4 regions of the Serratia sp. L9 genome follow, and region 1 is predicted to be linked to each of the others. Evidence: predicted binding sites of a transcription regulator. Region 1 holds the regulator's gene; each other region holds the start of a gene.
What was found. The regulator PurR, encoded in region 1, represses purine synthesis genes. The targets are predictions, from matches to a motif close to CANGCAAACGTTTGCNTG.

Region 1 (3,211 bases):
AACAACACCGGTTTGCGCCCCAGACGGTCCGACAGCGGCCCCCACAACAGTTGAGCAAAGGCGAAGCCCGCCAGGAAGATACTCAGGCTGGCGCTGATTGCCCCGGCAGAGATCTGTAAGTCCTGTTGCATGGCGCCAAACGCCGGCAGATACATATCGGTGGCCAGGTAACCCAACATACTCAGGCCGGCAAGGTAAAACATAAATCCAAAGTTTCGCATGGTATTTCTCGTTAAAATTATGTTGTCGCAGGTTTTTTAGCGCCGGCAAGTTTATCCGGCTGGATCTCTGCTTGTGAAACGGTAATATTTGCAAGATGCTATTAAAAAATTTGAAGGCAAGCTATGTGGTCTGAATATTCGCTTGATGTGGTTGATGCGGTGGCTCGAACGGGGAGTTTCAGTGCGGCGGCGCAGGAATTACATCGGGTACCCTCTGCGGTGAGCTACACCGTGCGGCAATTGGAACAATGGCTTGCCGTGCCGTTGTTTGAACGACGCCATCGCGATGTGGAACTGACGCCTGCCGGGGTCCTGTTCGTTAAAGAGGCGCGGCTTGTTATCAAAAAAATGCTTGATACGCGGCGGCAATGTCAACAGGTCGCTAATGGTTGGCGTGGTCAATTGAGGATTGCGGTCGACTTGATTGTGAAACCGCTGCGTAGCCGCCAACTGGTACTGGATTTTTATCGTCATTTCCCCGATGTGGAATTGGTGGTGCAGCCGGAAGTATTTAATGGCGTGTGGGATGCGTTGGTAGATGGTCGTGCGGAGATGGCGATTGGTGCCACGCGAGCGGTGCCGGTCGGCGGTGGGTATGCTTTTCGTGATATGGGTTTTATGAACTGGCTGTGCGTGGTGCATGCCAGCCATCCTCTGGCAGCTTTGAAAGGGGAGTTGCATAACGATCAATTGCGGCCTTATCCCTCATTGCTGCTGGAGGATACCTCCCGCAATTTACCCAAACGTGTGACTTGGTCGCTGGATAACCAGCGGCGGTTAAACGTGCCTGATTGGGTTTCGGCGGTAGACTGCCTGCGGGCTGGTTTGTGTGTCGGCATGGTTCCCGCACATCGGGTTCTGCCGATGGTGCAAAGCGGAGAGCTGGTGGCGCTGCAACTGCATGAACCCTTCCCACCCAGCGCCTGTTGCCTGACATGGCAGCAAAATGCCCAATCACCGGCAATGGCGTGGTTATTGGATTATCTGGGTGACAGCGACACGCTCAACCAGGAATGGCTAAGCGAAGAACTGCCGGGCAACACACTGCTGCCCGGCATGGGCAGTTAGCGGCGGTAATCGATAAAAGGGCCATCCGCAACGGAACGGCGTTCGATCAGCTTAGGATGTACTTCGATAACCTGTGACTCTTCACGCTTGCTGATAATGCGGTCCAGCAACATGGTGAAGGCCATTTCCCCCAGTCTTTCTTTAGGCTGGTGAATGGTGGTCAGTGCCGGGGTAAAGTAACGGGCATTACGCACGTTATCGTAACCGATCACCGAAATATCCTGCGGTACGCGCAGCCCCAATTCGTCGGCAGCACAGATAGCCCCCATCGCCATGATGTCGCCTCCGCAGAACACCGCGGTAGGGCGGTGTTTTTGCGAAAGAATTTGATGCATGGCCTTGTAACCGGACTCAGGCTCGAAATCCCCCTGAACAATCCACTCTTCGCGTACTTCGATATGAGCCTCTTCCAACGCCTTCAGGAAGCCCTGATGGCGGCCGCCGCCGGTGTTACGCGAAAGTTGACCAGGAATGGCGCCAATATCCCGATGACCACGCTCGATCAGGTAACGGCCAGCCTGATAGCCCCCTTCGAAGGCATTGTCGATAATCGTATCGGTGAAGTCCCCACGCGCGCTGCCCCAATCCATAACGACCATGGGAATATTGCGGTAATCCTCCAGCATCCCCAGTAACTGGTCTGGATATTCAGAACACATCACCAGCAATCCATCGACGCGCTTTTGAGCCAGCATGGCCAGATAAGCTTGCTGCTTATCGAGGTTATTGTGCGAGTTACATAAGATGAGTGTGTAACCCTTGCTGTAACAACTGTTTTCTACCGCTTCGATCACTTCGGCAAAGTAGGGCGCTTCGCTTGATGTGGCCAGCAGGCCGATAGATTTGGTGTGGTTGACTTTCAGGCTGCGGGCCACGGCGCTAGGGGAATAGTGCAGCTCTTTTATCGCAGCCCAAACGGCTGCTTTGGTATCTTCGGCGACGAAACGCGTTTTATTGATAACGTGGGAAACGGTAGTGGTAGAAACGCCAGCGCGTTTGGCCACATCTTTAATCGTTGCCATGTAAAGAATGACTCCTGAACCCACATGTTACAGCATGTAAGTATGATGTTAATCGTTTGCCTGCGTAGATCCTTTCCCAAATAAGCGAAAACTGAGTTTTTAGTGCTGAAGTCGTAAGTCGCTCGAACAGGAGGGGCATTTTGCCGGTACGCAGTTGTGAACTGCGGATTTTGTCGCATATTGAAGAAAAGTGGAAGAGCTAATCAGCATTTATAAGCAGGAGTTTGATAACAAGATTTTATACCCGCCGTCTTTCCTGTTGGGCACTTATCGGGAACTTGAAATTCATAGGGTATAATCACGAACTGTGGGAAAATGATTTGACGTATTAACTGTGTGGCTTATGCTCTTGGGAAACCAATCGAAAAGGGAGTTGTTTATGGATACCGATTTGAAAATGTCTTTGCTGACCACCATTGGTGCCTTGGCAATGATTATTATCTTTAGCTTTATCGCAGCATTGAACTGATAAGAAAGGCGCAGCATGCTGCGCCTTATCATTGGTTAATCCCCCGCCGTCACGCCAGGTTCTTCTCCACAAACGCCCAGTTCACCAGTGCCCAGAAGTTTTCCAGGTATTTTGGCCGCGCATTGCGGTAATCGATGTAGTAAGCATGTTCCCACACGTCAACGGTCAGCAACGGTTTGTCTTCACCGGTCAGCGGAGTTGCCGCATTTGAGGTGCTGACGATCGCCAGTGAGCCGTCTGCTTTTTTCACCAGCCAAGTCCAGCCAGCACCGAAGTTTTTCACTGCGGCATCGGTGAACTGTTCCTTGAAGGCAGCGAAAGAACCGAAGGATTTGTTAATCGTCTCGGCTACTGCCCCTGTTGGCTCGCCGCCGCCTTGCGGGGACAAACAGTGCCAATAGAAAGTGTGGTTCCATACTTGTGCGGCATTA
Region 2 (3,211 bases), 1.7 Mb from region 1:
TCACAAAGGCGAGCGAACCCCATAGGCGCACCCGGCCATAATCCAGGGTAATTTGCCGTTGCCAGGTTGCCGCCAGCGCATCGGTCAATGGCACCAATGGAGAAAATAGCAGGTTAAAACCGGCGATCACCAGCATCAGCCAGGCCCAGCCGTTTCCGAAACAGAAACCGATGGCGAAAGCCAGAGAAAGCAACGCCAGCAGGCGTAACGCCGTAATTAAAGAGGAGGGATCCTTAACGCGCGGTGCGATCAGCAGGCTACCCAGGAAGCGCGCCACCAGCCCAGCGCCGAGCAGAATACCGATGGCTTCCGGGGCAATCCCCTCACCTTTCAGCCAGACGCTCCAGAACGGAAGGTAAATACTATAAGAAAAGAAGTAGGTGAAATAACTGAGAGCGAGCCAACGTGTTGATTGCAGAACCATGTTCCCTCCTGGATGAGGGCAATACTTTGACAGAGCTCACAACTTACAGCAATGCTCATTCATACTTTAAAGGGAAGAGTGCAGAGCAGCTCACAGTTTGCATGCAACGGGCATAAAAAAACCCGCCGTAGCGGGTCTGTTTACCGACCAATCAACGTGATTACGCGTAGACCGGCAGACGAGCACAGATATCCAGCACTTTTTGCTTGGTGCGTTCGATAGTGGCTTCGTCGTTGATGTTGTCCAGCACGTCACAAATCCAACCAGCCAGTTCACGCACTTCGGCTTCTTTAAAGCCACGGCGAGTCACTGCCGGGGTACCGATACGCACGCCAGAAGTCACAAACGGGCTCTTCGGATCGTTTGGTACGCTGTTTTTGTTGACGGTGATATTGGCACGGCCCAGTGCGGCATCGGCTTCTTTACCGGTTAGGTTTTTATCCACCAGATCCAGCAAGAACAGGTGGTTGTGAGTACCACCAGAAACCACTTTGTAACCACGCTGCAGGCAGACTTCTACCATCGCTTTGGCGTTATCAGCCACTTGCTGTTGGTAAATCTTGAACTCAGGTTCCATCGCTTCCTTCAGCGCTACCGCTTTACCGGCAATCACGTGCATCAATGGGCCGCCCTGGCCGCCAGGGAACACGGCTGAGTTCAGTTTTTTGTACAGATCTTCATCACCGCCCTTGGCCAGGATCAGGCCACCACGCGGACCCGCCAGCGTTTTGTGGGTCGTAGTGGTAACAATATGCGCATGAGGGACCGGGTTCGGATAAACACCAGCGGCAATCAGGCCAGCCACGTGTGCCATATCCACAAACAGGTAAGCGCCGATGCTGTCGGCAATTTCACGCATTTTTGCCCAGTCAACGATACCGGAGAAGGCCGAGAAACCACCGATAATCATTTTTGGCTTGTGGGTCTGAGCCTGCCTGGCCAGATCTTCGTAATCGATCTGCCCAGACTCATCAATACCGTAAGGCACGACGTTATACAGCTTGCCGGACAGGTTCACTGGGGAACCGTGAGTCAGGTGGCCACCGTGTGCCAGATTCATCCCGAGGATAGTGTCGCCCGGTTGCAGCAGTGCGGTATAAACAGCAAAGTTAGCCTGGGAACCGGAGTGTGGCTGGACGTTGGCATAATCGGCACCAAACAGCTCTTTGGCACGATCGATAGCCAGTTGCTCAACGATATCAACGTATTCGCAACCGCCGTAATAACGCTTGCCAGGATAGCCTTCTGCGTATTTGTTGGTCAATTGTGAACCCTGGGCCTGCATGACACGCGGGCTGGTGTAGTTCTCAGACGCAATCAGTTCAATATGCTCTTCCTGACGCACCACTTCTTGCTCCATTGCACGCCACAGTTCGGCATCATAATCAGCAATGTTCATTTCACGCTTTAACATCCGGCATCTCCTGGCTTAAATCAGCTATCTAAATTTACCCGTTCGGGTGCTGGGCCACAGTGTAAACCGTTTCCCCCTGTCGAAGATAGGTCTTGACAGAGGTTTTTACGCAAACGATTGGCATCAGGCGGGGCTTGGCTTTTATCCGCTAAAAACCCTATTCTGGCAACGGACTTTTACTCATGGTGATAATGCGGTTTTTTCATGTTCTGTGAGGCCGATCGGCGGTTAACAACACCGTAACAAAAACAAGGGTATTTACAAGCGTAAAACAATTTAATAAGATGCATTTAAAATGCATCAATTAATCATCATAAAAAAATGCCCTTAAAGGAGCCTCACCATGCTGGATAGTCAGACCATCGCCACCGTAAAATCCACCCTTCCTCTACTGGCCGAAACCGGCCCGAAACTGACCGCCCACTTCTACGATCGCATGTTTGCACACAACCCCGAATTGAAAGATATTTTCAATATGAGCAACCAGCGTAACGGCGATCAGCGCCAGGCGTTGTTCGACGCCATCTGTGCCTACGCCAGCAATCTGGAAAATCTGGCCGCGTTGCTCCCGGCGGTAGAACGCATTGCGCAAAAGCATGCCAGCTTCAATATTCAGCCGGATCAGTATCAGATTGTCGGCCATCACCTGCTGGCAACGCTGGATGAAATGTTCAACCCGGGCCAGGAGGTGCTGGATGCCTGGGGGAAAGCCTACGGGGTGCTGGCAAACGTATTTATCCAGCGTGAAGGGCAAATCTATCAGGAAAGTGAGCAGGATAACGGTGGCTGGCGTGATTTGCGTGCATTCCGCATTGTGAAAAAACAGCCGCAGAGCGAAGTGATATCCAGTTTTGTACTGGCGCCGGTGGACGGCGGCCGGGTAGCAGAATATAAACCAGGCCAATACCTGGCGGTTTATATTAATGACGACAGCCTGGAACATCAGGAAATCCGCCAATATTCACTCACCACTTCGCCTAACGGGGAATATTACCGTATAGCAGTAAAGCGCGAGGAACAGGGTGCCGTCTCCAACTTCCTGCATCAAAAAGCCAAAGAAGGTGATGTGATTTATCTCGCCCCACCGCATGGCGATTTCTTCCTGCAGGTAGAAACCACCACGCCAGTGGCGTTAATCTCGGCGGGCGTAGGCCAGACCCCGATGCTGGGGATGCTCAATACCCTGCATGACAATCAGCATCAGGCTGAAATCCTTTGGCTGCATGCCGCAGAGAACGGCGCGGTGCATGCCTTTGCCGATGAAGTGGCAGATATTGCCGGGCGCTTACCTGAGCTGAGTACCCACATCTGGTATCGCGAACCCAACACCGATGACGTTAAGGGCCAGGATTATGACAGCCAGGGTCTGATGG
Region 3 (3,211 bases), 2.7 Mb from region 1:
CAGAAGAGGGGCTATCACATCCATTTACCTTAGCCAATCGCCGGGAACACCGGCAGCATCAGATACAGCTTGATTACGATGGCATTGGCGATATCGATAAAGAACGCCCCAACCATGGGCACCACCAGAAACGCCAGATGCGAAGGACCGAAACGATCGGTAATCGCCTGCATATTGGCAATCGCCGTCGGCGTCGCACCCATACCAAAACCGCAGTGGCCAGCAGCCAGCACAGCGGCATCATAGTTTTTACCCATCACGCGATAGGTCACAAAGATGGCGTACAGCGCCATCACCAGCGTCTGTACCGCAAGGATTGCCAACATCGGCAATGCCAACGAAGCCAACTCCCACAGGCGCAGGCTCATCAACGCCATCGCCAGGAAAAGCGAAAGGCTCACGTTACCCAATACCGAAACCGCCCGCTCGAACACCTGGTAGAAACCTGTTGCCGATAGGGTATTACTGAGGATCACACCGACAAACAATACGCAGACAAAGGTTGGCAGTTCGAAGGCAGTACCGTTCAATAACCCGGCAATAAAGTTGCCGATGCTCAAACAGATGGCAATCATGGCAATGGTTTCCACCATCACCAATGAGGTGATCATTCGGGCACTTTCCGGCTTTTCAAAACCGCTTGGCTGCACGCTGTCTTCCGGCGTTCCCTCTGGCGTAGAGGAGTGTTTCACCAGGTAGCGGGCCACCGGGCCACCAATCAACCCCCCAGCACCAGGCCAAATGTGGCACAGGCCATCGCCACTTCGGTGGCATTTTCAAATCCGTAGCGTTCAATGAACACCTTGCTCCAAGCAGCGCCAGTGCCATGCCCGCCGGAAAGCGTAATTGAACCGGCAATCAATCCCATCAAGGGATCCAGCCCCAGCATCTTCGCCATAGCAATACCAATGGCGTTCTGCACCAGCAGCAATCCCAGCACCACAAACAGGAACACCATCAGCGCCTTGCCCCCGGCACGCAGGCGCGCCAGATTGGCATTCAGGCCGATAGTGGCAAAAAAGGCCAGCATCAACGGGTCTTTCAGCGACATATCAAAGCTGATTTCCCAGTTGGCAGTTTTTTTCATAACCAGCAGCAATAACGCGACCAGGAGGCCCCCGCCACAGGGGCCGGGATCGTGTATTTTCTAAGCAGAGGAATGGAGCGCACACATTTGCCCCCGAGGAGCAAAACCAGTGTGGCAGCGACTAAGGTGCCATAAGTATCAAGATGAAACATCCAGGTACTCCGTGTAGAGGAAAACATCCAATAAAATAATAAGTTATAAAATTTACTCAGTTTTTTAACTTAGTGAATGCTGGATTAAAAGTAAAAACGGCTAATAACACAAGAAAAAATGAACGAAAATGCGACATTAAAGGACCGGGTTAGCCAAAAATATAAATGCGCAACCGTTTGCTTTTGTGAACTGGATCATTAAAATGCCTTCTTTGCCGCCTTTGGGAATGCCACACCATGACCATCCAATCCGCCGAGCTCGAAGCCGTACAACGAGCATCTGCAGCAGCGCCAAGCAACAGTGAACTGATTTATCGCCTGGAAGATCGCCCGCCGTTGCCGCAAACCCTGTTTGCCGCCAGCCAGCATCTGTTGGCAATGTTCGTTGCCGTGATAACCCCAGCCTTGCTGATCTGCCAGGCGCTTGGTTTGCCTGCGCAAGACACCCAACACATCATCAGCATGTCACTGTTTGCTTCCGGTCTGGCTTCTATTCTGCAAATCAAAACCTGGGGCCCGGTGGGTTCTGGCTTGTTGTCGATTCAAGGCACAAGCTTCAATTTTGTCTCTCCGCTGATTATGGGCGGCTTGGCGTTGAAAAACGGCGGCGCCGACGTGCCAACCATGATGGCTGCTTTGTTTGGCACCCTGATGGTCGCTTCATGTACCGAAATCTTGCTGTCACGCGTGCTGCATCTGGCGCGCCGCATTATTACCCCGCTGGTATCCGGCATTGTGGTGATGATCATCGGCCTGTCATTGATTCAGGTTGGGCTGACCTCTATCGGTGGTGGCTATGCGGCCATGAACGACCATACCTTCGGTACCCCCAAGAATTTGCTGCTGGCCGGTGCGGTTCTGGTGGTTATCATTCTGCTTAACCGCCAACGTAACCCCTACCTGCGCGTCGCCTCTTTGGTGATTGCCATGGCCGTCGGCTATCTGCTGGCCTGGGTAATGGGCATGCTGCCCGAAACTCAGCCAGTCACGCAAACCGCCGCTATCACTATTCCTACACCGCTTTATTACGGCCTGGGTTTTGACTGGAACCTGCTATTGCCGCTGATGCTGATCTTTATGGTCACTTCTCTGGAAACCATCGGTGATATCACTGCCACCTCTGACGTATCCGAACAGCCGGTCAGCGGCCCGCTCTATATGAAGCGCCTTAAGGGAGGCGTGCTGGCCAACGGCCTGAACTCGATGCTGTCTGCCGTATTCAATACCTTCCCGAACTCCTGCTTCGGCCAGAACAACGGGGTGATCCAACTGACCGGCGTTGCCAGCCGCTACGTGGGTTTTGTCGTGGCGCTGATGCTGATCCTGTTAGGGTTGTTCCCGGCGGTCGCCGGTTTTGTGCAGCATATCCCTGAGCCGGTACTAGGCGGTGCCACCATTGTGATGTTTGGCACCATCGCCGCCTCTGGCGTGCGTATCGTTTCCCGTGAGACGCTAAACCGCCGTGCGGTGATGATCATGGCACTGTCGCTGGCCGTTGGCATGGGGGTTTCCCAACAACCCCTGATCCTGCAATTTGCACCAGACTGGCTGAAAACCCTGCTTTCTTCCGGTATCGCAGCCGGCGGGATCACTGCCATTGTGTTGAATCTGGTGTTCCCACCTGAGAAATAAGCGCTTTAACGCGGTTAGAAAAAAGGCCGAAAGCAAACCGCTATCGGCCTTTTTTTATTGTCTTTCAGTCTATTGCACTTGAGCTGGCGAGCTAGTTGCGGCATAAACAAGGTATCTTTTCTGACCGCTACGGACTCCAACGATGAAATTTATCGGAAAACTGTTGCTGACATTACTGCTGCTGGTAGTGCTTGCGGCGGTATTGCTCTATGTTGTAGGGCAAACCCGCTGGGCTGCAGGCACCTTGAGCCGTTGGATCAGCGATAACAGTGAATATCGCCTTTCGCTGGAAAAAATCTCTCACTCGTGGAGCAAACCTGGGCAAATCAGCCTGGAGGGC
Region 4 (3,211 bases), 2.2 Mb from region 1:
TCCGGGCCAACAATGGTCAGCCCGATAGCCTGTTCTTTGGCAAAGGCAACCAGCGCCGGGATATCGGTTGGGCCGATATCAATATTGATAAGGTTGGGCTCAAGCGCGGTGCCTGCGTTACCCGGCGCAACGTAAACCTTATCCGCCAGCGGCGATTGAGCGGCTTTCCAGGCCAGCGCATGTTCACGCCCGCCGTTGCCGATAATCAGAATATTCATCAGATGCTCCATAAACAGCGTGCGCGCCTGGCGCTCGCAGCAAAAAGGATTAATGGCGGAAGTGGCGCATATCGGTGAAGATCATCGCAATGCCGTGCTCATTGGCTGCGGCAATCACTTCATCATCACGAATTGAGCCACCAGGCTGGATCACGCAGGTAATGCCAACCCCTGCGGCAGCATCAATGCCGTCACGGAACGGGAAGAAGGCATCAGATGCCATGGCGGAGCCTTTCACTTCCAGACCTTCGTCGGCGGCTTTGATCCCGGCAATTTTTGCCGAATATACGCGGCTCATTTGACCCGCCCCTATGCCGATGGTCATGTTATCGCGGGCATAAACGATGGCGTTGGATTTAACGAACTTGGCTACCTTCCAGCAGAACAGCGCATCACGCAGCTCCTGAGTGGTCGGCTGGCGTTCAGAAACCACGCGCAAATCGGCTTCGGTCACCATTCCCAGATCGCGGTCTTGCACTAATAAGCCGCCGTTGACACGCTTAAAGTCCAGTGCGGCAACGCGTTGCTGCCATTGGCCACAGGCCAGCACTCGTACATTCTGTTTTGTAGCCAGCGCAGAGCGGGCTTCTTCACTGATGGCCGGGGCGATGATCACTTCAACGAACTGGCGGCTGATGATCGCTTTTGCCGTTTCTGCATCAAGTTCGCGGTTGAAGGCGATGATGCCGCCAAAGGCCGAGGTAGGATCGGTCTGGTAGGCGCGATCGTAGGCTGCAAACAGGTTTTCACCGATGGCTACGCCACAGGGATTGGCATGCTTGACGATGACACAGGCAGGTTCTGCAAACTCTTTCACACATTCCAGCGCCGCATCGGTATCAGCGATGTTGTTATAGGAGAGTGCCTTACCCTGCAGTTGTTCAGCGGTGGCGACGGAAGCTTCCTGCAGGTTTTCTTCTATATAGAAGGCTGCCTGTTGGTGGCTGTTTTCGCCGTAGCGCATATCCTGTTTCTTGATGTAGTTCAGGTTCAGCGTGCGTGGGAAGCGGCCGGAAGGCTGCTCGATATCCCCGTGATAGGCCGGGACCATGGTGCCAAAGTAGTTGGCGATCATGCTGTCATAAGCGGCAGTATGCTCGAAGGCCTTGATTGCCAGGTTGAAACGGGTCGGGTACAACAGCGACCCCTGGTTATTGTCCATCTCGGTGATGATGGCGGCGTAGTCGCTGCTCTTCACCACAATGGCGACATCCTTATGGTTCTTGGCGGCAGAGCGCACCATCGTTGGCCCACCGATATCGATATTCTCCACGGCGTCTTCCAGCGCGCAATCTGGGCGAGCCACGGTTTGGGCGAAGGGATAAAGGTTCACTACCACCATATCGATGGGTTTGATTTCATGCTGGCTCATGATGGCATCATCCTGGCCGCGGCGGCCTAAGATGCCCCCATGCACTTTCGGATGCAGGGTCTTCACTCGTCCGTCCATCATTTCCGGAAAGCCGGTGTAGTCGGAAACTTCGGTAACAGGCAGACCGGCATCTGCCAGCAGACGGGCGGTGCCACCGGTGGAGAGTAGTTCTACGCCTCTCTGGGAGAGTGCTTGGGCGAATTCAACGATACCGGCTTTGTCAGACACGCTGAGCAAGGCCCGGCGGATTGGACGAGGTTGTTGCATGGTTTTATCCCTTGGCTTTGAGTCGCAATAAAAGAGCGTTACGTGGATCTCCACCTTTTTGCTTCTTATATAGAGGGGATTTCTCACTATATAGAGAAGGGCAGGAACAGATTCAGGTAACGCCCCCGTAAAAGGGGGATTGTTTGAGCGTGGGGAATTGTAGCGAAAACGTTTGCGTGGCGCTCGTAAATTTTCCTGGCAAATGTGTTCTGTGGATAAGTTAGTGCATAACCAGGTATAAAGGCGGGTTTTGCTGTGGAAAGCAGCAAACGGTGATTTTTGTTGAAAATACCTGTTGCGGCCTGCGCGGAACTCCCTATAATGCGCCTCCATCGACACGGAACATGTGAACAACTTCACAGAGTCTCCGGGGGTCGCAGAGAAAAAACCTGAAATTAAGGTTGACTCTGAAAGAGGAAAGCGTATTATACGCCACCTCGAGTTAGCAAGCGAAAGCGCGTAACTCACTGCTCTTTAACAATTTATCAGACAATCTGTGTGGGCACTCACAAGACGATATCCAGCCACCTCGGTGGCAAAAAAATATCAAGTCTTGAAGAGTGACCAAGCAGTAATTCATGCGAATGAATTATTACGAAAGTTAATTTTCGAGCATCGCTGCACGAGTTGCAGCAAATCAAGCTTTTAATTGAAGAGTTTGATCATGGCTCAGATTGAACGCTGGCGGCAGGCCTAACACATGCAAGTCGAGCGGTAGCACAGGAGAGCTTGCTCTCTGGGTGACGAGCGGCGGACGGGTGAGTAATGTCTGGGAAACTGCCCGATGGAGGGGGATAACTACTGGAAACGGTAGCTAATACCGCATAACGTCTTCGGACCAAAGTGGGGGACCTTCGGGCCTCACACCATCGGATGTGCCCAGATGGGATTAGCTAGTAGGTGGGGTAATGGCTCACCTAGGCGACGATCCCTAGCTGGTCTGAGAGGATGACCAGCCACACTGGAACTGAGACACGGTCCAGACTCCTACGGGAGGCAGCAGTGGGGAATATTGCACAATGGGCGCAAGCCTGATGCAGCCATGCCGCGTGTGTGAAGAAGGCCTTCGGGTTGTAAAGCACTTTCAGCGAGGAGGAAGGGTTCAGTGTTAATAGCGCTGGGCATTGACGTTACTCGCAGAAGAAGCACCGGCTAACTCCGTGCCAGCAGCCGCGGTAATACGGAGGGTGCAAGCGTTAATCGGAATTACTGGGCGTAAAGCGCACGCAGGCGGTTTGTTAAGTCAGATGTGAAATCCCCGAGCTTAACTTGGGAACTGCATTTGAAACTGGCAAGCTAGAGTCTTGTAGAGGGGGTAGAATTCCAGGTGTAGCGGTGAAATGCGTAGAGATCT

Region 2: the regulator PurR is predicted to act here: its motif matches at 1,945-1,962, upstream of glyA (serine hydroxymethyltransferase).
Region 3: the regulator PurR is predicted to act here: its motif matches at 1,406-1,423, upstream of ACQ86O_RS05630 (nucleobase:cation symporter-2 family protein).
Region 4: the regulator PurR is predicted to act here: its motif matches at 2,019-2,036, upstream of purH (bifunctional phosphoribosylaminoimidazolecarboxamide formyltransferase/IMP cyclohydrolase).

What each region holds. Positions count from the first base shown of each region.
Region 1 is NZ_CP192591.1:4,185,696-4,188,906, reverse strand. Features, by position in the region: partial or broken gene punC (purine nucleoside transporter PunC) at 1-221, opposite strand, end outside; gene punR (DNA-binding transcriptional activator PunR) at 345-1,289, shown strand; gene purR (HTH-type transcriptional repressor PurR) at 1,286-2,311, opposite strand; gene ACQ86O_RS19935 (YnhF family membrane protein) at 2,691-2,780, shown strand; gene sodB (superoxide dismutase [Fe]) at 2,830-3,211, opposite strand, start outside.
Region 2 is NZ_CP192591.1:2,502,963-2,506,173, reverse strand. Features, by position in the region: gene ACQ86O_RS11870 (3-phenylpropionate MFS transporter) at 1-424, opposite strand, end outside; gene glyA (serine hydroxymethyltransferase) at 585-1,838, opposite strand; gene hmpA (NO-inducible flavohemoprotein) at 2,182-3,211, shown strand, end outside.
Region 3 is NZ_CP192591.1:1,206,171-1,209,381, reverse strand. Features, by position in the region: partial or broken gene gltS (sodium/glutamate symporter) at 30-1,239, opposite strand; gene ACQ86O_RS05630 (nucleobase:cation symporter-2 family protein) at 1,477-2,871, shown strand; gene ACQ86O_RS05625 (AsmA family protein) at 3,014-3,211, shown strand, end outside.
Region 4 is NZ_CP192591.1:690,866-694,076, reverse strand. Features, by position in the region: gene purD (phosphoribosylamine--glycine ligase) at 1-218, opposite strand, end outside; gene purH (bifunctional phosphoribosylaminoimidazolecarboxamide formyltransferase/IMP cyclohydrolase) at 268-1,857, opposite strand; rRNA gene ACQ86O_RS03300 (16S ribosomal RNA) at 2,504-3,211, shown strand, end outside.